Regions from separate parts of the Nostoc sp. DedQUE05 genome, predicted to be linked through region 2. Evidence: predicted binding sites of a transcription regulator. Region 2 holds the regulator's gene; each other region holds the start of a gene.

Region 1 (7,900 bases), on a different contig from region 2:
CACAAGCTGATCTCGTATATCCGAACTTAGACTTTTATCATTATCAACTGCATCAATAAAATCTTCTAATCTTTGATTGATATTTTTTCTAGCATAACTTGCTTGTGTTTCTAAGATGTAATTCATGGTGAATGTGATTTATTAAATATTGATATTATAACTGTTATTTTTATACTGTTTATTCATTAGCAGAATATTTGTACTACTATTTTCGCGCCCTTTGTGTTCTAGTCTGCTGCAACGGCTTCACCAACCAAGCGCGTTTCAAACAAAAAAACAGCTGCATCTATTAGGAAGCAGCTGTTTTCACAAATTATGTAACTACAAAGTATTAGTAATCGAAGTCGCCACCGCCAGCACCAGCACCAGCAGGAGCGCTATCTTTAGGTTCGGGCTTGTCAACTATAATACATTCGGTTGTCAACACCATACCAGCGATGGAAGCAGCGTTTTGCAGAGCAGAACGAGTCACCTTGGCAGGGTCAACAATACCAGCCGCTAACAAATCGACGAATTCGTTGGTTGCAGCGTTGTAGCCAATGTTGAAGTCTTTCTCTTTCACGCGTTCAGCAATAACAGCACCATTCTGACCGGCATTTTCAGCAATCCGCTTCAGAGGTGCGGGTAAGGCGCGAACCACAATCAAAGCACCAATCAACTCTTCATCCTTAAGGTTGCTCTTTGCCCACTCTTCCAAGTCGGGAGCCAGGTGAGCTAGAGTTGTACCACCACCAGGAACGATACCTTCTTCCACAGCAGCTTTGGTGGCGTTGATAGCGTCTTCTAGGCGCAGTTTCTTATCTTTCATTTCGGTTTCGGTTGCTGCACCCACTTTCACTACAGCAACACCACCAGAGAGTTTAGCAAGACGCTCTTGTAATTTCTCTTTGTCGTAAGAAGATTCGGTTTCATCGATTTGACGACGAATCTGTTCGACACGAGCTTTAACAGCAGCTTCGTTACCTTCGGCAACAATTGTGGTGCTGTCCTTGGTGATTGTGATTCGGCGAGCTTTACCCAGGCTATCCAGCTTGGTGTTATCTAGCTTCAGACCAGCATCTTCGGTAACTAGTTGACCACCAGTTAAAACGGCAATGTCTTCTAATAGTGCTTTGCGGCGATCGCCAAAGCCAGGAGCCTTAACAGCAGCCACGTTGAGTACGCCGCGCAAACGGTTTACTACCAAGGTTGCCAAAGCTTCTTTTTCAATATCTTCGGCGATAATCACCAAAGGACGACCAGCACGAGCCACTTGCTCTAACACTGGTACAAGGTCTTGCACTAAAGCAATTTTCTTATCAGTCAACAGTAGGAAAGGCTCATCAAAAACCGCTTCCATCCGTTCAGCGTCGGTAGCGAAATAAGGAGAGATATAGCCTTTGTCAAAGCGCATCCCTTCAGTGATTTCCAACTCGGTGAACATAGATTTCCCTTCTTCTAGGGAAATTACGCCTTCCTTGCCCACCTTGTCCATTGCTTGGGCAATCATCTGACCAACTTCTTCGTCATTACCAGCCGAGATCGCACCAACTTGGGCAATGGCTTTGGAATCTTCCACTGGACGGGCGTGTTGAGCAATTTTATCTACCAGGAAGCTGGCAGCTTTGTCAATACCACGCTTCAGTGAAATTGCGTTAGCACCAGCTGCAACGTTCCGCAAGCCTTCTTTGACGATCGCATGAGCTAATACGGTAGCGGTGGTAGTACCATCGCCCGCAGCATCATTGGTCTTAGAAGCAGCTTGACGAATCAGAGCTACACCAGTGTTTTCAATGTGGTCTTCTAATTCGATTTCTTTGGCGATCGTTACACCGTCATTGACGATTTGCGGTGCGCCAAACTTCTTTTCTAGGACTACGTTACGACCTTTGGGGCCAAGGGTAACAGCTACAGCCTCAGCCAGGATGTCAATGCCTCGTTCTAAGGCGCGACGGGCGTTTTCGTTGTAGATAATGCGCTTTGCCATAATTTATTGTTAGTTGTCCTTTGTCATTTGTCATTTGTCTTTTGTTTTACCCTTCGGGAAGCCGCCCGGAGGGCATCTACGTCATTTGTCATTTGTCCTTTGTCATTGGCTAATGACTAATGACCAATGACCACTAGATAACAACTGCTAAAATATCTTTTTCAGAAAGCAGTACATATTCTTCAGTGCCGAGCTTGATGTCAGTGCCAGCGTACTTAGAGTACAGCACCTTATCGCCGACTTTAATTTCCAATTCCTGACGGTTTCCATCGTCATTACGCTTGCCAGGGCCAAGAGCCACTACTTCCCCTACTTGGGGCTTTTCCTTGGCGGTATCGGGCAAATACAGACCACCTGCGGTCTTCTCCTCAGAGGCGCTCACTTTTACGAAAACGCGATCGCCTAAAGGTTTAACTGTAGAAACGCTTAGAGATAAAGCTGCCATAATTATTTTCTCCAGAGTTTAGCACTCTCAACTCCTGAGTGCTAATTTACCGAAAAGTGTCGTCCAATGGCAAGAATGCCTTGAGTACGGGTTCCCGAACTAGAAGGTCATAGATGTACTTAAGTATAAATGCTTAATTATTTATACCTTGCGGGTTTTGTTCTGTAAGTTACGAAGAGAGTAGGGAATGGGGAATAGGGAAGAATTTTCATAACTCTTAATTCTCCACTCCCTACTCTCCAGTCAACTTTATTTGCAAAGCTTGCAAATTGTTATAGAACTGTAATCAGGGAGCCGCTCGATGAGTAACAATACAGTGATAGCGATCCAGTCCAACCATCAAATTCCTAAAAAACTCAATCTTTAGAACATAAGACCCTGAGTAATTGTGTAGAAAGTTTAGGACTTGCAAAAATTCAGCGAGACATTTTTATTTGCGCTGACCAGGCAATTGCTGCTCAAAACGAGCTAGTCTGGAATTCTGGGATTACTTAAAAAAGCGACTTAAAGATTTAAAACTCGATGAGCCGTACTAAAGTCATTCTATTTGCGTCTATAAAACTAAAGCCAACTGCTTGCGTGTTTCTGGTTCTAGATCCATAATGGTGATTTACCCTGATGGTGTCTGGTATCGCCAAGCAAACCCGGAAGTTACTCTGCGGATCGTCCGAGAACACTGAATAGGTAATAAGGTGGTAGAAGAATATGCGTTTTCAATCCATCTTTTGCCTGAAACTTCCCTAGTTTCTTGTGAACACCTCATAGAGGCTTAACAACGAAAGGATATGGTATAGCAGTAGGCTTTAAGAAAGTGCGGGTTGGTTTTGAGGTAGGGTCATCTTTAAGCCAATACTTACTTGTGAGTCCGAAAGATTATTATTTAATCAGTGTTTTTTACCCCGCCCCTTTCAAAGCGATATATAATAGCGCATTATAGATACTACTGCTATACGTATCCTTGCTGGACTTTTGCTATCGAGCTACTAGTCTATTGAAAGTGCTCGGCATTTTTGAGACTTCGAGACAGCAAAGGCAAGTTAAGTAGGAAAAGGACAACATCTCGAATAACCCACCATAGAGGATAAATATTCAAGACTTTGATGGACCGAAGCGCGACAAGTGCCACTGCTATGAAAGAGCCCAGCATGAAAGATCACAAACGACTTCTATTGATTGATGATGACCCTAACCTCATCTTGCTGGTGAAGGATTACTTGGAATTCCGGGGATATGAAGTCATCACCGCTGAAAATGGACGTGAAGCTCTGGAAATTTTAGAGCAAGATGTTCCAGACATGATCATCTGCGATGTGATGATGCCGGAAATGGACGGATATACTTTTGTGGAACAAGTCCGGCAAAACGAACGCACCAGCTGGATTCCGGTTCTTTTCCTTTCAGCTAAGGGACAAAGTGCAGACCGAGTTAAGGGTCTGAATAAAGGTGCTGATGTTTATATGGTCAAACCCTTTGAACCAGAAGAACTCGTAGCGCAAGTTGAGTCCTCGCTGAAACAAACTATCCGTTGGAAAGAACACCAAGCAAAAGGAGGCGAAAACGGTTCCCGTATCCAAGTTCCCTTCGATGTGCAATTAACCCCAACCGAACTGAAAGTAGTTCAGTTTGTTGCTAGGGGTTTAGCTAACCGTGAAATTGCTGAAGAACTCAATGTTAGTCAACGAACGGTTGAAAGCCATGTGTCCAATATGTTGGGCAAAACCAATCTCCACAATCGCACTGAACTAGCGCGGTGGGCGATTGAAAATCAAATGGCCTAAACAAAGTTAAGAGTTAAAAGTTAGGAGTTATGAATTTTTTAATTCCTAACTCCTAACTCCTAACTAATATTTACCAACCATCTTCTTCAGGGCTGGATTGGTGCAAAACTTCTAAATCCAGTTCATCCAGGTAAGTCAAGGCACTTTCAATCTGGGAAACAGTGCCCCGTAGTTCCAGATCAAAGCAGCTATATTGTGGCACGTTTGCGCTTATCTCGGCAGTAGCAATAATTACTGTGATCCCATAGTGAGAAACCAGTCGTGAAATGACTGGTTCCTCATGCAAGTCTTTAGGAATACGAACCTGGATGCGAGTTTGGGTGCGTCTATTATCTAAAATATCAGTATTATATTTTACTTGTTTATTTGGAATTGCCATTCTAGCTTCCTATTCGACTTCTGGGATGAGGGTTTGGCTTTGTACGACTTCTTTTAACACTAGCGTTACTCATCCTATGCACGCAAACAGTAGCAAATGATTCATAATTCATCATCAAGATTCGATGAGATGAATTATGGATTACTATAAAAGTGCGATCGCATTTAAGTGGATTATAAATTTATTAACTTATAAGTAAATCTTTGTTGAAAGATGAATAAACATCTTGGAGAATAATTCTCCGATTAAATTTTAATCAAGTGTTGCTTTTACTATTAACATTTAATGCTATTGGAATTTCGATCGTAAATTCCGTTCCACGAGCAAGTTCAGACTTTAGCTGGATATTTCCCTGATGTTTCTCAATAATTTGATGGCTAATTGCTAAACCTAGCCCCGTTCCTTTGTTGATGGGTTTAGTTGTAAAAAAAGGCTCGAATATCTTGCTTTGAATCTCGGAATCTATTCCATTACCGTTATCTCTAAATGTAATGATGACTGTTTCTAATTTAGTTACTTCAGTTTGAATTATAATTTGCTTTGGGATCTGATTATCTAGCTCTAGTAAAGCATCAATGCCATTACTAAGGATATTCATGAATACTTGGTTTAGTTGTGCTGGATAACATTGAACTGGTGGGAGATTTCCATATTTTTTTATAATCTCAATTTTTGGTTGTAATCGATGATTTAAAAGTAATAAAGTACTTTCAATACCTTCATGAATATTCACAGCTTTTTTATCTGACTGATCGAGTCGAGAAAAGTTTTTTAGGGACAGCACGATGTCACGAATCCGATCGGTTCCTATCCTCATGGATGAAAGAATTTTTGGTAAATCATCGATGATGAAATCAATATTAAAGTCGCCAAATTTCTCTTCAAATAAAGAATACGAATCTGGATGTTCTTGTTGATATAGTTGGATTAAATTTAAAAGACAGTTGACATGGTTATTCAGATGATTAAAATTACCGTGAATAAAATTAACAGGATTATTAATTTCGTGGGCTAAACCTGCAACCATCCGACCCAAGCTAGACATTTTCTCTGTCTGGATCAATTGAACTTGGGTAGTTTGTAATTCTCGTAAGGTATTTTCTAACTGTTGTGCTTGAAGTTGGGCAGTAGCAGTTGCAGTAGTGAGTGCTTTGAGGTTATTGTAAGCTTTGGAATGATAACGAATGCGGGCAATTAACTCAACTGGATCTGGTAATTTGATTAAGTAGTCATTAGCGCCTTCAGTAAAAGCTTCTGCTTTGAGCTTTGCTTCTTCTTTACTGGATAACATGACTATTGGTACATCACGAGTTACTGGATGAGAGCGAAACCAACGCAGTAACATTAATCCATCGATATCTGGCATGATCATATCCAAAAAGATCACCGTTGGTTCTATGGCGATCGCATCTTGAATAGCCTGAGCTGGATTGCTTGTATAGTGAAGGGATATATCTGTTTCTGTCGCAACCATCCGACGGAAGGCTTCGCTGATAATTACCTGATCGTCAATTAGCAAAAGCCTGACTGTAGATATTTTGGCATTCAGAATAAATGGTGCAGCTTGTGGAGTTTGTGGTTGACTCCAGTTTGGTGATAATCTTGCTGTCTTTGGAGATATTTCTAAAAGTGCTGTTTCTTGCAGGTTCATTTAGTACCTCTAAATAGGTCTTTGTTTTTAATACTACAAACTAGACAGTTAAATCTACTAATCGGCAATTGTCGCAATTATATCTCAGTATTTGAATACGTTAGTGTTTTGCAATACTTCGTAAAGGTTTTTTAAGTATCTGCTTTCATACACATATTTCATTTATAGTATAAAGTAACACTAGTTAATTAAGTATTATACCGTAAAGTTGATGCAGGCTGATGCGATCGCCTCAACTGGCAAAACCTCTACCGCAGCTTTTAATTCGACTGCTACTTTCGGCATACCATAAACAACGCAAGTTTTGCGGTCTTGAGCAATAGTATGCCAACCTGCTTCGCGCAATTGTTTTAAGCCTTGAGCGCCATCTCCTCCCATCCCCGTCAGCAAGGCCCCAACCCCTTTTCCAGTCCAATTTTTAGCCACACTCTTGAAGAAAACATCAATTGATGGACGATAGAAAAAATGTAGTGGTTCTTTGTCATAGCTAAAGGTGAGGTCGGGACGCATTATTAAATGAAGATTTGTGCCAGCAAGCAGAACTTTACCAGGCTGTGGTGTAGAACCTGCGATCGCAATTTGCACAGGCAGAGGAATTTGCTCATTCAACCAAGCGGCAAAACCTTCGACAAATTGAGCATCTATATGTTGAACAACAACCACAGCCGCTGGAAAATCTTGGGGAAATTGAGAGAGAATAGTTTTCAATGCCTGGGGCCCACCAGTGGAAGACCCCATCACAATTAGAGGTGGAAGTGATTTTGAGTGATGGACAGGCGGCGATCGCCGATGTGAAGATTTGCCAATTAAGCGGGCGATCGTGGCAATTTTATTTAGTAACCCATCATCGCCTAAGATTGGCGTATTGATGGCATCCAAGGCTCCATACCCCATTGCTTCAAAAACCTTGGCTGCATAGCGATTAACGCTAGCTGTTACCATCACAATCGCGCAGGGAGATTGTCTCATGATATGCCGTGTAGCTTCTACTCCATCCATGCTGGGCATCAGCACATCCATCAAAATCAAGTCGGGAGTATCAGCCGCACACTTGCTCACAGCTTCCGCACCATCGTAGGCAACCCACGCCAGCTTGTAACCTGGTATTTTTACCACAGCCCGCCGCAGTACCTCTACAGCCATTAACATATCGTTAGCGATCGCAATTCTCACAAATTATGACATTTCTCCAAAATAACGCGACAAATACAACAGATAAAAACCCAGATTAAATCTAGGATCAGCCCTTTCAAGGTGGTGAAATTTAAAACGAAAATTGGTAATTTCAATATTCAAAAAGCCCAAAATCTCGGCGGAGGATTCAAAATGGTAGGACTGAAACAATGTATCTTTGTTCGTCACCTTGAAAGGGCTAGTCCTATATAATTTAAATGCCTTTGCCATATAGTCGAAAACTCCAGTTTATAAAGCATAAGGAGTAACCAATGAAGCACTTTACCCTGTTTACTTTTCTGTATCTAGCAGCGGGAGCTTGCCTAACAGCGATCTTCTTTGGAAATTCTGACATCACTCCAAACGTTAGAACAATTCTGCTAATTAATGCTGGACTGTTATACCTTACCTCTGTCCTAAGTACTTTTCCATTTTGGCGCAATCGCGTACTACAAAGCGAAGCGAGACTGCGCGATAAACCTGCTTGGGATCGGAATATTGTGATGAT
Region 2 (7,900 bases):
GCAGTATAGATAGCACGAGATAGCACCCTCGGAAAGCACAACAAGCTACTCTCCCATATTATCCTCTCAGGTGTTACACCTAAAAATTGGGCATTGGGCATTGGGCATTGGGCATTGGGCATTAGTTATTAATCACTTAACTCCTAACTCCTAACTCAGCACTCTCTACTTCACTGTTGCTCCACTTTCAAAGTATAATCACGCTTGACTCCAGGATTAAATGTACCTACCCAAATCCGATAGGTTCCCTTTTTCCAGTCGCGATCGCTAACGCTAGCATCTTTACTTTTGCCAGTATCATCGCCGCAACGAATTGTTGTTTTATCTGGGCCTTGGATGATTAAAGTGGTGTCGTTGTTGTTGCTATCAACTTGGATTGTTAGCTGAGGAAAGTCCTTTTCCAAAACCATAATGTGATCTGGTTTGGGATCGGCAAAGCCAATACAGGCTTTTTGATCGCGATCGCGGTTACTTATGGCAGACAATGAGTAAGAACCACCTGTAAACCCCTGTACTGTTCCTTGTGCTGAATCAAAGTTTGTTGATAAATTCAAAGTGGCAAAGTTTGCTGTCTGTGCGATTGCAGGGGTAGCTGTAATGGCGGTAAGTATAGCCAACAGCCAACCGCCGCGAAACTGAAGTCGAGGGCGACAGTATTTCATAGCAGCCCTCCAACAGGCTTTTAAATAAGTAGTGATATATACATATTCTAATAAAAAAATTCCAGTGAAATTTCAGTTGGTTGTGCCACAATCAAATGTGCCACAGTTGATGTTTTTGAAAGTGGACTGTTAATTGCTTGGTTATTTCTGGATCTAGACAGCAACATTAAATCGCGCCCGTTGATAGTGGAAAATTTTTGCTATCAAGACATTAATTACCAAATGCTACAGAATATCTACATAAATATTATGATGCAAGAAAGTAGAGAAGAGAAAAGAATTTTTTCCCTTCTCTACTTTGAGCTTTTATGAAAATCTCACGAATTATGGAGTTTGAAGAAAACGCCACCTTTGAGCGATCGCGTGTCAGTTCCATAACTACTGACTGTGAGCGATCGCAGGTTGTTAAAAAATGGTTTACCTAAAACTTCCACTAGTTTGAGAATCGGTACTTGACGCTCTAACAAATTCTGGCTCTTTGTCCAATCGAGATATACATAACCTTGGTTTGGTAGGGGAATTGCCGCGATACTATCTTTGAAATTAGGATTGTCAATTATGGAATTATCCTTGGTTGTGAGAATTTCATCGATCGTCTCCAAGTCAGACGCGAAAATTTCGTAATTTCCTAAAGTTGTGTGCAATCCCCGCACTTTTGTTTCAATGCTGAAAGATTCTCCTTCTTTGACATCACTTTTTTTTGTTGCTGTGGTTAACTCTGTCCAAGCAGATATTTTTTGCTTGTCTATAGTTAAGAAATTAATACTGAGTCCATTGGATGAGGCGATCGCATCTAATCGAGCAACACCTTTTTCCACACTCTCGGATTTTTCTACTACAAAAATCCAATGAGGAGTTGTTTGCTCTTTCGCCGGTAACAATGCTATGGCATATTCTCCTTGTACCCAACTGAAAATATCTTTTGGTAAATTTATACCCCAGCGTTTTTGGACATCTGCCAAAGGTTTTGCTAATCGAGAAACCACATCTTCCTCAGAACCATATATAGTTGCTGTTGCTTGTCTCCAGAGTTTGGCTAAATCACTGTCAGCCAAATTACTCAAATTCGAGCCGGAAATTGCTAAACCTGCGGATGCTGGAACATACTGCAATGCTCCCACAGGTTTAGATAGTGGTGCAGATGGAGGGACAATTTCCGATGAAGTCAAAATGCTGGTTTCTGCTAGCAATCCTTTTGGATTCAACACTAAAGATATGATTTGGCTGTTATAAAGTTGTTCTGGTAACTCTAACCCTTGCCATTTTGCGACGATGGGAAGATTCAAGAACGCTACAGCTAAACCTCCTTTGATCTGTTCTTTGGTAGCTTTTTGGTATTCGGGTGAGCTAGTCAAATTCAGATCGGGCGCTTGGACGTTATTGATAGCATCTCTTAGTACTTTGAGATCGTTGGCAAATAAGACAAAGTTTTCACCGACAACAGCACCAGCAAGCAAGTCTTGTTCTGGTTGAGAATTGTCAGAAATCAGTTTTACACCTTTATATTGTTCAACAGCTAAGGTTGCACCAGCTAAGGCTCGTTTGGAAAACAACAACTCGACAAACTCGCGGCTTTTCTCCGATTGCTTGGTTGCTAGTGCTAATAGATACCCTGGCTGCTGTCCGTTTTCTGGATCGCGATCGATATCTAAGGTAGTAATAGCTAATGTAATTTCGTCCCCTAACCAGGGTTGAATGTCTTGTTTGTAATCTATGCCACTCTTGGCGAATAAACTGGTTTTGAGTTTAGATAGTTCTTCTTCGCGCTCCAACGCCTGCAAATGGTCAGGATTGGTCAATAATGAAACCATTGCAGGAGAAAGTTTCGACACGAATATGGCTGCACCAGGCCCAGAGCTAGAAGCAATGAGGTTAGCCGGACTTTTAGCGAAAAACCAGTAAAAGCCTGCGATCGCAATTACTAGCAGGGCGATCGCCCCAGCGACGATAAAACCGATAAATGAACGTTGCCTATTCACATTAAACCTATTAAAAAAGACGGTTTACAGCCATTTAAGCAGAAAGCCTAGCAGAATTAATCAACCTTCTTGAGAATGGATACTCATGCAAAGGCAGAGATTTTCTGTCACCATAAATAGGATTAAGACTGTTTATCGGGAATTCTTTTAGTCAACCCATGAACCAAATTAGTGTAGAAGAACTGGCGCAACGTCTTTCTTCTAGTGATGTAAGTATTCAGCTAGTAGATGTGCGTGAACCAGAAGAATTGGCGATCGCTAGCATTGAGGGCTTTGTTAACCTACCTTTAAGTCAATTTGCCGAATGGGGAGATCGAGTACCTACCCTCTTCAATCCCGAAGCCGAAACCTTGGTGTTATGCCACCACGGCATCCGCTCTGCCCAAATGTGCCAGTGGTTGATTGCTCAAGGTTTTACAAATGTGCAAAATATTTCGGGTGGTATTGATGCCTATTCCCAATTAGTAGACTCTTCAATTCCCCAGTATTAGCTTATGCTCGGATAGATCATTCAGATGGAACTTACTCTTCCATCTGAATTTTGCTATGCTAAACATAGAAGTACATCTATTTAAAGGCTTGCCGGAAAGTTTGAAATTTGGGCATCACCTACATCTGCATAAAAATGTTGGATTGCTCTAAATTACAGTTCGGCAGTAACCCCTGAAGAAAATACGTATCTAATAATACTGTTGCAAGCATAAATTTATGCAAAAGTACGGTTAGAAAAAAGCATCGGAGGGGTACATTATAACTAGCAGCTTTTGCAAAAAAATTGAGCTACTAGTTCAACCCTAATCTTAAAAAATGCTTTGTATATAAACTTTAAAAATACTTATCATAATATAGTTAGATAATTTGATATCTTAATAAATTATTAATATTTTCTGTTTCGATTAAATCCACAAATTTCTTGAGAGTTTGATTAAAATCTGCCTTCAGCAAAACATACCATAATGGAAGTTCAGTTAACAAATCGACAACAGCATATACTTTGGGCAACGGTACGTCACTACATAGCTACGGCAGAGCCAGTTGGTTCAAAGGCTTTGGTTGAGGAGTACGATCTGGGTGTAAGCTCGGCGACAATTCGCAATGTCATGGGTGTTTTAGAAAAGTCTGGATTGCTCTACCAACCACACGCTTCTGCTGGACGTGTACCTTCAGATTCAGGGTATCGCATTTATGTTGACCAGCTAATTACACCTTCTCTGCGGTCGCGCAGCGTGTCGCAGACAGACGCTACGCGGAGCTTGCTTCCACAAAGTGCTACGGAAATTTTAGGGCGAGAAGTAGAGGTGGCATTGCAAAAGCAGCTACAGTGGCAAGATCGGAGTTTAGAAACCCTACTGCAAGGAGCCGCGCAGATTTTAGCAACCTTGAGTGGTTGTATTAGCTTGATTACTATACCGCAAACGACCACAGCGCTATTGCGACATCTGCAATTAATGCAAATTGAAGCCGGACGGATCATGCTGATTGTGGTGACAGATGGTTATGAGACACATTCTAAATTGATGGATTTGTCGCTAACACCAGAAGAAAGCCAACGGGATTCAGAGGTAATAGATCGCGAGTTGCAGATTGTTTCTAACTTTTTGAATAGTCACCTGCGGGGGCGAAGTCTGTTGGAGTTAGGCCACCTCAACTGGAGCGAACTAGATCAAGAATTCCAACGCTACGGGGAATTTTTGAAAAACTCAGTTGCCGAATTGACTCGTCGCACTCTTGCACCGACTGCAACCCAAATTATGGTTCGGGGTGTGTCAGAAGTTTTGCGCCAGCCAGAATTTTCCCAGTTACAGCAAGTACAAACAATTATCCACCTGCTGGAAGAAGAACAAGACCAACTGTGGCGATTAATATTTGAAGAACCAGAACTAGAGGATGGTGGAAAACCAAAAGTAACGGTTCGCATTGGCGCAGAAAATCCATTAGAACCGATACGCACCTGCACCTTGATTTCTTCTAACTATCGCCGAGGTTCGATACCCGTAGGAAGTGTAGGAGTTTTGGGGCCAACGCGTCTAGATTATGAAAGTGCGATCGCAGTAGTAGCATCTGCTGCTGATTATCTCTCAGAAGCTTTGAGTTATTTCAATCCTTAATTAGCGGTTAATCTTTAGGAACAAGCCGCTACGCCTCTAGGGGAGGAAACAATACCACATAGCAAGCACATAGCCGTATTTGTAACGGCAAAATCAATAATTAATACTACTTAAATCTTTCATGCTTAGAAAAATTGCCTTTAGTCTACTGTGGCTGGGATTTGTTGTCTATGGTTTTTTTCTCGCACCTCCTGAGCAACCTGGTACATTCGAGTTAATTAAAAACCTTTCTATTGGGCAGTGGCAAGGCATAAACCCGTTAGTCATAGCATTATTCAACCTCATGGGCATCTGGCCTCTTATTTACAGCGCAGTAGTCTTTATTGATGGTAGAGGACAAAAAATACCTGCTTGGCTGTTTGCTACTGTCTCTTTCGGAGTTGGTGCTTTTGCATTGTTGCCGTACTTAGCCTTTAGAGAACCAAATAATAAATTTGTCGGTAAAAAGAATACCTTGCTCAAGCTGTTAGATTCTCGTGTGACTGGGGTTGTCTTGATGGTAGCCACCGTTATTCTAGCTGTCTATGGTTTAAGAGGAGGAGATTGGAGTAATTTTGTGCAACAGTGGCAAACCAACCGCTTCATCAATGTGATGAGTTTAGATTTCTGTCTACTTTGCCTATTATTTCCAGCTGTCCTAGGGGATGATATGGCGCGTCGTGATTGGAAAAATCCACAGATATTCTGGCTAATAGCGTTGATACCGCTATTAGGCCCATTGATTTATTTGTGTGTACGTCCACCTCTACCAGACGTAGGTGTTGAGGCAATACGCAGTCAGCAAACAGCTGCAAATTAAAGCACTTTTTAATTCCTAATTAAAGACAGTTTCAGTTGGAGATTTAGTCCCCAACTGAAACAAAAATCACGTATATATTTACTCCTATTTTTCAACAAGCTAAGGGCAGCGTTCTACAAAAAGGTGGATTTAGACGCAAAAAATACGAACTATAAATTAGTAATTATGTTAAATGCACCCATCTAAAAATGATGAATAGAAAAGTTGCATTGTGGTTACTATGGCTTGGATTTGTCGCCTATATCTTACTGTTAGCACCGCCCTTGCATTTACAGGAAACCCTAATTCTGCTGAAAAATATATTTACTCTTCAGTGGCTTGACATAAATCCAATTATCCTTTCCTTGTTTTCTTTAGTCGGGATCTGGTTACTAATTTACAGTGGTTTGTTGTTCATTGATGGCAGAATGCAACGAATTCCTTTTTGGCCTTTTGCCTTGGCATCAGTAGGATCGGGAGTGCTTGGTTTATTACCATATTTGGCTTTTCGCGAACAAAATCAAGAATTTTCTGGACAAAAGGATACTTTTTTACAGCTGCTAGATTCTCGTTTTTTTGGGATTGTTTTGAGTTTAAGTACTGTTGGCTTGCTCACCTATGGGTTTGTCTTAGGTGACTGGGGAGATTTTGTGCAGCAGTTTCAAGGCGATCGCTTTATTAATGGCATGAGCTTGGCATTTTGCCTTTTTTGTCTTTTATTCCCCACAATCCTTGGCGATGATATGGCTCGTCATCACTGGAATAATCCCCAGGTGTTTTGGGCAGTAGCGTTTGTCCTGCTACTCGGCCCACTTGTTTATCTTTGCTTGCGCCCGCCCTTACCATCAACTATTCGTGAAGAATCGTTGATAGCTAATCGGTAGTAAATTTCTTCTATTGATCGCCAAGGTTCACTGCCAGAAAGAAGTGTGGGAGTTTTGGGGGCAACGCACCTAGATGATAAAAGTGCAGAGCCTCCCTTTTTTCAGTAAATTGGGGACTTCCTGTTGTGGGTGCGTAAATCCCAAGAGAAAATTTTTTCTGAAAGTACTTTACAAAACGCAATAAATTCTTTAATATGTGTAACAGGTAGTCAAACCTACCTAAATTCATCTGCAAATAATCGCATTTATAAAACAATGACAACAACCTTACAACAGCGCCAAAGCGCCAATGTATGGGATCGATTCTGCGAATGGATCACCAGCACCAATAACCGGATCTACATCGGTTGGTTCGGCGTAGTCATGATCCCCACCTTGCTAGCCGCCACCGCTTGCTTCGTAATCGCCTTCATCGCTGCTCCTCCAGTAGACATCGATGGAATCCGCGAACCAGTAGCAGGTTCCTTGATTTACGGAAACAACATCATCTCCGGTGCAGTTGTTCCTTCCTCCAACGCCATCGGTTTGCACTTCTACCCAATTTGGGAAGCAGCTTCTCTTGATGAGTGGTTGTACAACGGCGGTCCTTACCAGTTGGTAATCTTCCACTTCCTGATTGGCGTATTCTGCTACATGGGTCGTGAATGGGAACTATCCTACCGCTTAGGAATGCGTCCTTGGATTGCTATAGCATATTCAGCACCAGTTGCAGCAGCAAGTGCAGTATTCTTGGTATACCCCATCGGACAAGGTTCATTCTCTGACGGTATGCCTTTGGGTATCTCAGGAACCTTCAACTTCATGATCGTGTTCCAAGCAGAACACAACATCTTGATGCACCCCTTCCACCAGTTAGGTGTAGCAGGTGTATTCGGCGGAAGCTTGTTCAGTGCAATGCACGGTTCTTTGGTAACTTCTTCCTTGGTTCGTGAAACAACTGAAACCGAGTCTCAAAACTACGGTTACAAATTCGGTCAAGAAGAAGAAACCTACAACATCGTTGCAGCCCACGGCTACTTCGGTCGTCTAATCTTCCAATACGCTTCCTTCAACAACAGCCGTTCGCTGCACTTCTTCCTCGCAGCATGGCCTGTAATCGGAATCTGGTTCACCGCCTTGGGTGTAAGCACAATGGCGTTCAACTTGAACGGTTTCAACTTCAACCAATCAATCATTGATTCTGAAGGTCGTGTGATTTCAACTTGGGCGGATGTAATCAACCGCGCTAACCTGGGTATGGAAGTAATGCACGAGCGTAACGCTCACAACTTCCCTCTGGATTTGGCTGCTGGTGATTCTGCTCCTGTAGCTCTTACCGCTCCTGCTATCAACGGTTAATCATAATCTGAGATACGCTCTTCACGATTTTCTATAAATAAAAGACGCTCTCCCGAAAGGGGGGGCGTTTTTGCATTGGGTTAATTGCTACGTTACAGCTATTTTCAGATAAATAGACAACGCGGTAGGGGCGCAAGGCTTGCGCCCCTAC
Region 3 (7,900 bases), on a different contig from region 2:
CAACATTACCTCTGTGGCTGGGCAAATGGGCAACCCAGGTCAGTCAAACTACAGCGCCGCCAAAGCAGGTGTAATCGGTTTCACCAAAAGCGTTGCCAAAGAACTCGCTACTCGTGGCATTACCGTTAACGCCGTCGCTCCTGGATTCATCACCACCGACATGACCAGCGATCTCAACAACCCCGAAGATATTCTGAAATACATTCCACTCGGTCGCTTCGGTCAACCCGAAGAAGTCGCAGGAATGGTGCGCTTCCTCGCCGCCGATCCCGCCGCCGCCTACATCACTGGACAAGTCTTTAACGTCGATGGCGGTATGGTAATGGCCTAAATAGTTGAAGGGTAGCGATTTTTCGTAGTTGGCGCTAAAGCGCCAACTACGAACTTATTAAATAAAATTTGACAGATTAGTTATGAAAACAGACTCTATTTTTTATCGTTTATTTCAAACTTTTCCCAGTGCTTTTTTTGAATTAATTAATCTGCAACCATCAGAAGCAAATGCATATAATTTCGCTTCAGTAGAATTAAAGCAAACAGCATTTCGCATTGATGGGGTCTTTCTTCCTGTTGCTGACACTAATCATCAGCCGATTTATTTTGTAGAGGTTCAATTTCAAAAAGATAATGAATTTTATGCTCGTTTATTTTCAGAAATATTTCTGTATTTACGACTTTACGCACCTACTTCAGATTGGCGATCGGTAGTTATATTCCCTCGCCGCAGCCTTGAACCAACACAAGTCCAACCGTATCGAGTCTTACTCGAAAGCCAACTTGTAACGAGGCTATATTTAAACGAGCTTGGAGAAGTAACTGAATATTCCTTAGGAGTTGGTATTATCAAATTAGTAGTTGTAAATAAAAAACAAACTCCCATATTAGTCAAAAGTTTGATTACAAAGACACGTTCGGAACTGAGCGATAAAGCACTTCAAAAAAAAGTGATAGATTTAATAGAAACAATTGTAGTTTACAAACTACCGCGTATCAGTCGTCAGGAGTTGGTAAAAATGTTTGGACTCGGTGATTTTGATATCAAAACGACTAGACTTTATGAGGAACTCAAGCAGGAAACAACTCTAGAGCTAGTCATGCGCCAGTTACGACGACGCATTGGTAATTTGAATCCGCAATTGTCAGAGCGCATCAGCCAGTTATCTATCGAACAGCTTGAAAATCTAGCCGAGGCACTGTTGGATTTTTCCACAGAAGGAGATTTAGTTGTTTGGCTGCAAGACAATTTAACTCAAGCTTGAATTTTTGGTGAATTGAATAAACATAGTAGGGCTAGCACTGCAATGCCGACCCTACAAGCAACTAAGGCTGTTGGCGTATCCTTTGCCAGACTGTAAAGCCCAAAAGTAGGATAATACTACTGGCGGTTGTCAGCATCACAGCCAAACTCATACCTTGTATTCTCATCGCTAGCAAGTTGAAAACTAAGGTAATTGACCAAAGGGTAAACGCAGCATGGCGCTGGGAGAGTCCCCAAGCAAGTAAGCGGTGGTGCAGGTGGTCTTTGCCAGGAGTACTCAGAGGGTTATTTCCTGCTAGTAGCCGCCGCACAAATACTTGAGTGGTATCTAGCACCGGTAATAATAGAAATAAAACCGTGGGAATTAGCGCATAAATTGTGTTTTGTTGCAGTTTCCCTAAAATACTAGTTGCTGCCAACACATAACCAAAAAAGTATGCTCCGGCATCACCCATAATAATTCGTGATGGATGGAAATTATGGCGCAAAAATCCTAGTGCAGCACCTCCCAAAGCTGCGAGGACTAAGATTGCCGCAGCACGATTGTTAAATTGAGCTGCAACGCCCAATAAACTCATAGCGGTTATAAAGCTAATTCCTCCTGCCAAGCCATCCATACCATCCATCAAATTGATGGCGTTGGTAATCCCTACTACCCATAGTACTGTTAGCAACATGGACAGAAGTGAATCGATGGGAGTGCCAAACAGGACTTTGACACTGATACCATTAGCTACCAGCAAAAGTGCCGTGACAATTTGCGCCCACAATCGCACAGAGGGCGGTAAGCCAAACTGATCGTCAATAAAGCCCACCAGGACTAATATCGAACCCCCCAACAGAATAGTGAGCACCTGAGCCAATACGTTTTGGAGTTCGATCGGTCGTAAAAGGCTAGCTAATACCAGCGCGGCAATCACGCCCGCGTAGATAGCCAGCCCCCCGGCATTGGGTAAAGGTTCTCGGTTGAGTCGCCGTGCGTTGGGTTGGTCAGCCCAACCTACCCGCAAGGCGAATTTGCGTACTGTCGGAATTAAACGCCAAGTTACAAGCCAAGCCAAGAGGAACGTAAATACTACTGCCAACCAGCCGGTGCCGCTAGGGTCGGCAATACCAAGGGACTTAAGGGAGTTGTCTAGATTCATCTCCCAATTCAAGCATTACTGCCAGTATCTAATATGAGCATCACCTGTATATTAATCAATTTTTTTATTTCCATTTGTAACTTGAGCCGCTTGAGAGATTAGCACTCTGGCGCTGTGAGTGCTAAATTGTCTAATGGAAGCGCTGGAGAAATCAAACATGGCGAAAATTATTGCATTTGACGAGGAATCGCGGCGATCTCTAGAAAGGGGTGTTAACGCCCTTGCCGATGCCGTAAAAATCACCTTGGGGCCCAAAGGTCGCAATGTCCTTTTAGAGAAAAAATTTGGCGCACCTCAAATTGTCAACGATGGTATCACTGTTGCCAAGGAAATTGAATTAGAAGATCCTTTGGAAAATACTGGTGCAAGACTCATCCAGGAAGTGGCCTCAAAAACTAAAGATGTCGCTGGAGATGGGACAACCACCGCCACAGTTTTAGCACAAGCCTTAATTAGAGAAGGTTTGAAGAACGTTGCGGCAGGTAGTAACCCTGTGAGCTTGAGACGCGGGATCGACAAAACTATTGAGGCATTGGTAGAAGAAATTGCCAAAATAGCCAAGCCAGTAGAAGGAAGTGCGATCGCTCAAGTTGCCACTGTTTCTGCTGGTAACGATGAAGAAGTTGGTCAAATGTTAGCTCAAGCAATGGAAAAAGTCACCAAAGATGGTGTAATTACCGTTGAAGAATCTAAATCCCTGACAACTGAACTAGAAGTAGTTGAGGGGATGCAGATTGACAGGGGTTATATTTCTCCCTACTTCGTCACCAACAACGAACGGCAAATCGTCGAATTTGAAAACGCCCGAATCTTGGTGACAGATAAAAAAATCAGCAGCATCCAAGATTTAGTGCCAATTTTAGAAAAAGTTGCCCGTTCTGGTCAGCCTTTGCTAATTATCGCTGAAGATGTCGAAGGTGATGCTTTGGCAACTTTGGTGGTGAACAAAGCGCGCGGTGTACTAGCCGTAGCTGGAATTAAAGCGCCTGGGTTTGGCGATCGCCGCAAAGCTTTGTTAGAAGATATTGCGATTCTCACCGATGGACAGTTGATTTCTGAAGAAATCGGTTTAAGCTTGGATACGGCTGCTTTAGAAGCGTTGGGAACTGCCCGCAAAATCACCATTGACAAAGAAAACACCACAATTGTTGCTGGTAGTGTCACCAAGCCAGAGGTACAAAAGCGGATTGGTCAAATTCGCAGACAGTTAGAAGAAACTGATTCTGAGTACGATCGCGAAAAACTGCAAGAACGCATCGCCAAGCTCGCTGGCGGCGTGGCAGTGATTAAAGTGGGTGCGGCAACCGAAACCGAACTCAAAGACCGTAAGCTGCGGATTGAGGATGCGCTCAACGCTACTAAAGCTGCTGTGGAAGAAGGTATTGTTCCTGGTGGTGGAACAACCTTAATTCACTTAGCTAAGGCAGTACAAGCGATTAAAAACACCCTAGAAAATGACGAAGAAAGAATTGGGGCTGATATTGTCGAACGAGCGCTAGAAGCCCCCTTGCGCCAAATAGCAGACAACGCTGGTGCTGAAGGTTCTGTAATTGTCTCGAAAGTCCGGGATAGCGACTTCAACATTGGTTACAACGCCGCTACTGGCGAATTTGAAGACTTGATTGCTGCTGGTATTATCGACCCTGCCAAAGTTGTGCGTTCAGCCTTGCAAAACGCTGGTTCCATTGCTGGTTTGGTCTTAACCACCGAAGCGATCGTTGTTGAAAAGCCAGAGAAGAAATCCGCTGCTCCTGCCCCTGATATGGGCGGTATGGGCGGTATGGGCGGTATGGGCGGTATGGGTGGCATGGGCGGCATGGGTATGTTCTAATTTCTGCTGACCCAGATAAATATTTTTTAAACAGTTTGTCTTGCCAAGGCAAACTGTTTTTTGTAGCATTGCTGATTCAAAGGCAATATGTTATACCAATTCGTAATTCGTCAGATAAAATCTGGGTGATGACCTCTTTATATTAATTTTTGCAAAATAACGTCTAAGTTATGTAAGTTATTTTTATGTCCTTTGTTATTTACTAATGAAAAATGACAAATGACCAATGAGCAATGACAAATGACTATTAGGTAATATTGCATGGCACGAAAATTACGTCGCCTTCCTAAAATACTCACCAAGCTATATGAAGACGAGTTCCATCACCAACCAGGGACTATACCTGGAACCATTTTTATTGATGCAGATGCTCCACCACCAATAATTTTTTTGATTGACTATAACCAAACCAATTTCATTCGCGAACAAATAGAAACTCCAGAGGAGTGTGTCTCTTATCTGGAATCGGAATCGGTTTCTTGGGTAGATGTACAAGGTTTAGGTAGTCAAGATATATTACAACGATTGGGTAACATTTTTAAGTTACATCCTCTAGTTTTAGAAGATGTAGTTAATGTACCGGAGCGTCCTAAAACAGAGGATTATGAAGATCAATTACTTTTCATTGCCCGGATGGTAGTACCAAAGGAAAGAACATGTGGTTTTTATAGCGAACAAGTGAGTTTGATATTAGGAAAAAATTATCTACTGACAGTACAAGAGGAACCAGAACATGATTGCTTTGAAGCGGTGCGATCGCGAATTGAAAAAAACAAAGGTATCATCCGTAAACAGGGAGCAGATTATTTAGCTTATGCTTTATTAGATGCAATTATTGATGGCTTTTTCCCAGTGCTAGAGCTTTATGGCGAACGAATCGAAGAATTAGAGGAGGAAGTAATAGTTAAACCTACTCCCCAAACACTGCAAAATATTTATCAAATTAGACGAGAATTACTGCAACTACGTCGTGCTATCTGGCCCCAGCGGGATGCAATTAATTCCTTAATTCGAGATGCTCCCGATTTGATTTCTGAAGAAGTGCGAATCTACCTGCGAGATTGTTATGACCATACAGTGCAAGTGATGGATATGGTAGAAACTTACCGAGAACTATCATCTGGATTAATGGATGTGTACCTTTCGGCAGTAAGTAATAAAATGAATGAAATCATGAAGGTGCTAACGATAGTTTCAACGATCTTTATTCCCCTGACTTTTGTGGCCGGAATATATGGTATGAATTTCAATACTGAGAAATCACCATATAATATGCCTGAATTGAATTGGTATTGGGGCTATCCACTTTGCTGGGCATTGATGTTAGCGATCGCATTTAGTTTGCTATTCTTTTTTTGGCGAAGAGGGTGGCTGCAAAATTCTGTAGAAATCAAGCGCAATTAAAAATTGTAGATTAGCGATGAGTCAAATATATATTCATTAGCACCGGGAGTTAAGATTTTTGAGTTATGAGGAGTAGCGACCAAAATTTAGTAGTTTTGACGATTTATATTATCGGTGTCTCTTATGTTTTCAACCGCATGATTGAATCCATCGATGACCAAGTAAAATTTGAGTTTAAAAAAGGAACCGTTGACGAACAACTCAAAGAACAAAATCTCGACGATAAAATTGGAATTTCCTTTAAACTCAAATCTTCATACCCAATTGACGATTTGAAAGATTTAGGAATTAGCATTGAAAATAAATCAGATAATGTTGCCGTATACGTTGACTGGGACAATAGTTCTTTAGTTGTTGAACATAGTAAGCAATCGCGCCGCGTAATTCGGAAATCACCAGACTTAACCCGCGACTTAGCAGTACCCCAAAGTCCTAGCCTGATTGCTCCCAAGAAAACACTTTCTGAAACAGTGACAGCAGAAGATGTTTTCCAGCGCGATCAAGTAGCTGGAACCTATTTAGCAAAAAAACCATTAATTGATATCAATGGGCTACAAAAAGGGCAAAAAAAGTTGTACAACGATTTTATTAACAGAAAAAAAGAGTTGGATTTTTCTCTGCAATTAGTGTTGAGGATATCTGAAGTGCGTCTAGGTCTAGCTCCAGGTCGTGATTTTCCTCCCATTAGCATTATCAATTGTCCTTTCACAGTCAGGAAACTACCTTGGACTTACGCTCTACCCTGGAATAAAAAAAAGTAATAACCTGTCAACCCCTTGTGTTAACCGGGTACACTGGATTTAAGGAGAGAGTAGGCGCAGGCGGTTGCAGATCGGTCATAGTTACTGGTTTGAGGAAAGTCCGGACTCCCGAAAGACCAAACTTGCTGGATAACGTCCAGTGCGAGCGATCGTGAGGATAGTGCCACAGAAAGATACCGCCAAAAAAGTTAGGAATTAGAAGTTAGGAGTTAGGAGTTAGGAATTATTAATTATTAACTCTTAACTCTTAACTCATAACTCCTAACTAAATTTGGTAAGGGTGCAAAGGTGCGGTAAGAGCGCACCAGCAGTATCGAGAGGTGCTGGCTCGGTAAACCCCGGTTGGGAGCAAGGCGATAGGAACTACGGTTGGTCTTTTACCAGTTCCGCTCAATGAGAGCCGCTTGAGGCGTTTGGTAACAAACGTCCCAGATAGATAACTGCCCTCGCAAGAGAACAGAACCCGGCTTATGTCCTGCTCTCTCCCCTTTAATGGAGTATGAACCTTTCACGGTTTGTACTCTATTATTTTTTGTACGGGTTTTGTGCGTAAGCGTACCCTTTGGGATCTTGCTACGCGTAGCGTCTCGTAGAGAAGCTCGTCGTAGACATCGCTAATTCATCATCTAAAGCATTTAAAGCATTCCCAATATCTCTAATGCTGTATCCAAATGCCATTTAACCCGATAGAGTCCAAACAGTTTCTCTTGACTGTAACGTGCAGGGTACTCTAACTTCCTTCCCTCCATCGTCACCTTGAGCAATGCTGACTGCTCTGGTGTCGGTGTTCCCATAGCTTCTAGTGTCGCTTCTAGCGCTTCTACTTGAGAAAGCATAGGAGGCTTCAATCCTTTATTTTCTGACACTTGCTTGCAGGCTATAACAGGGAAGGTCAGGAGTGCATTAATGTAGGATGCCTTATCGGCAGGGTTTCCTATTGCTTGGATGCCGTACTGTATCAGACATAAATCGCGTAACGCTCTCAAGCTTTTAACTTCTAATTCTGTGCGCGTAAACATAAAATAGAGTTACCTCTTGTAAAAGTGGAAATCGGTGGTGAACTAGTTTGCAAGACACGAACACCACCGAATTAAACTCTATTCCGTTGTTAACATCGACTTCAAGCTATATTTACGTTTCTATATAAATGGCTAAAGCTAAGGGTAAACCTGAAAATTTTGGAAACCAACCAAGCAAGGAATTAACAGAACAATTGAATTTTCGTGTCACCAAGGAAATGAAGCAAGAAGTCAAAGCTAAAGACGATCCTCCTGAATTTTGCCGTCAAGCTATCCAAGAGAAGCTAGATAGAGAGAAGTAACAAAAAGTTGTTAGAGTAATAGTCCAAGAACTTTAGGAATATAAATTAAATATAGATAGCTAGTTACCTTCCCCTGCTCCCCCTGCCCCCTTCCCCTTATCATGTAATGCCCCTTGCCTATCCACGCCGTCAACGGCAACTTGAAAGTTTAGTCCAAAAATTTGGTTTATCGCTAGAAGC

Evidence for each region. The regulator HrcA, encoded in region 2, represses chaperone genes, less so after heat shock. The targets are predictions, from matches to a motif close to TTAGCACTCNNGANTCNNGAGTGCTAA.
Region 1: a site for HrcA is predicted at 2,430-2,456, ahead of groES (co-chaperone GroES). Genes of this name have one in related genera too.
Region 3: a site for HrcA is predicted at 2,502-2,528, ahead of groL (chaperonin GroEL). Genes of this name have one in related genera too.

The regions. Positions count from the first base shown of each region.
Region 1 is NZ_JAVRCB010000001.1:316,380-324,279, forward strand. It holds gene RMZ42_RS01355 (hypothetical protein) at 1-126, opposite strand, end outside; gene groL (chaperonin GroEL) at 332-1,966, opposite strand; gene groES (co-chaperone GroES) at 2,100-2,411, opposite strand; gene RMZ42_RS01370 (response regulator transcription factor) at 3,512-4,189, shown strand; gene RMZ42_RS01375 (NIL domain-containing protein) at 4,260-4,568, opposite strand; gene RMZ42_RS01380 (ATP-binding protein) at 4,825-6,219, opposite strand; gene RMZ42_RS01385 (chemotaxis response regulator protein-glutamate methylesterase) at 6,415-7,392, opposite strand; gene RMZ42_RS01390 (hypothetical protein) at 7,665-7,900, shown strand, end outside.
Region 2 is NZ_JAVRCB010000039.1:25,218-33,117, forward strand. It holds gene cysE (serine O-acetyltransferase) at 1-16, opposite strand, end outside; gene RMZ42_RS25200 (hypothetical protein) at 171-662, opposite strand; gene RMZ42_RS25205 (DUF3352 domain-containing protein) at 980-2,641, opposite strand; gene RMZ42_RS25210 (rhodanese-like domain-containing protein) at 2,800-3,132, shown strand; gene RMZ42_RS25215 (heat-inducible transcriptional repressor HrcA) at 3,598-4,749, shown strand; gene RMZ42_RS25220 (DUF2834 domain-containing protein) at 4,871-5,548, shown strand; gene RMZ42_RS25225 (hypothetical protein) at 5,740-6,411, shown strand; gene psbA (photosystem II q(b) protein) at 6,667-7,749, shown strand.
Region 3 is NZ_JAVRCB010000004.1:205,914-213,813, reverse strand. It holds gene fabG (3-oxoacyl-[acyl-carrier-protein] reductase) at 1-331, shown strand, start outside; gene RMZ42_RS05020 (Rpn family recombination-promoting nuclease/putative transposase) at 414-1,259, shown strand; gene RMZ42_RS05015 (MraY family glycosyltransferase) at 1,321-2,403, opposite strand; gene groL (chaperonin GroEL) at 2,561-4,234, shown strand; gene corA (magnesium/cobalt transporter CorA) at 4,496-5,638, shown strand; gene RMZ42_RS05000 (hypothetical protein) at 5,704-6,399, shown strand; RNA gene rnpB (RNase P RNA component class A) at 6,446-6,886, shown strand; gene RMZ42_RS04990 (hypothetical protein) at 7,035-7,418, opposite strand; gene RMZ42_RS04985 (hypothetical protein) at 7,547-7,720, shown strand; gene rnc (ribonuclease III) at 7,827-7,900, shown strand, end outside.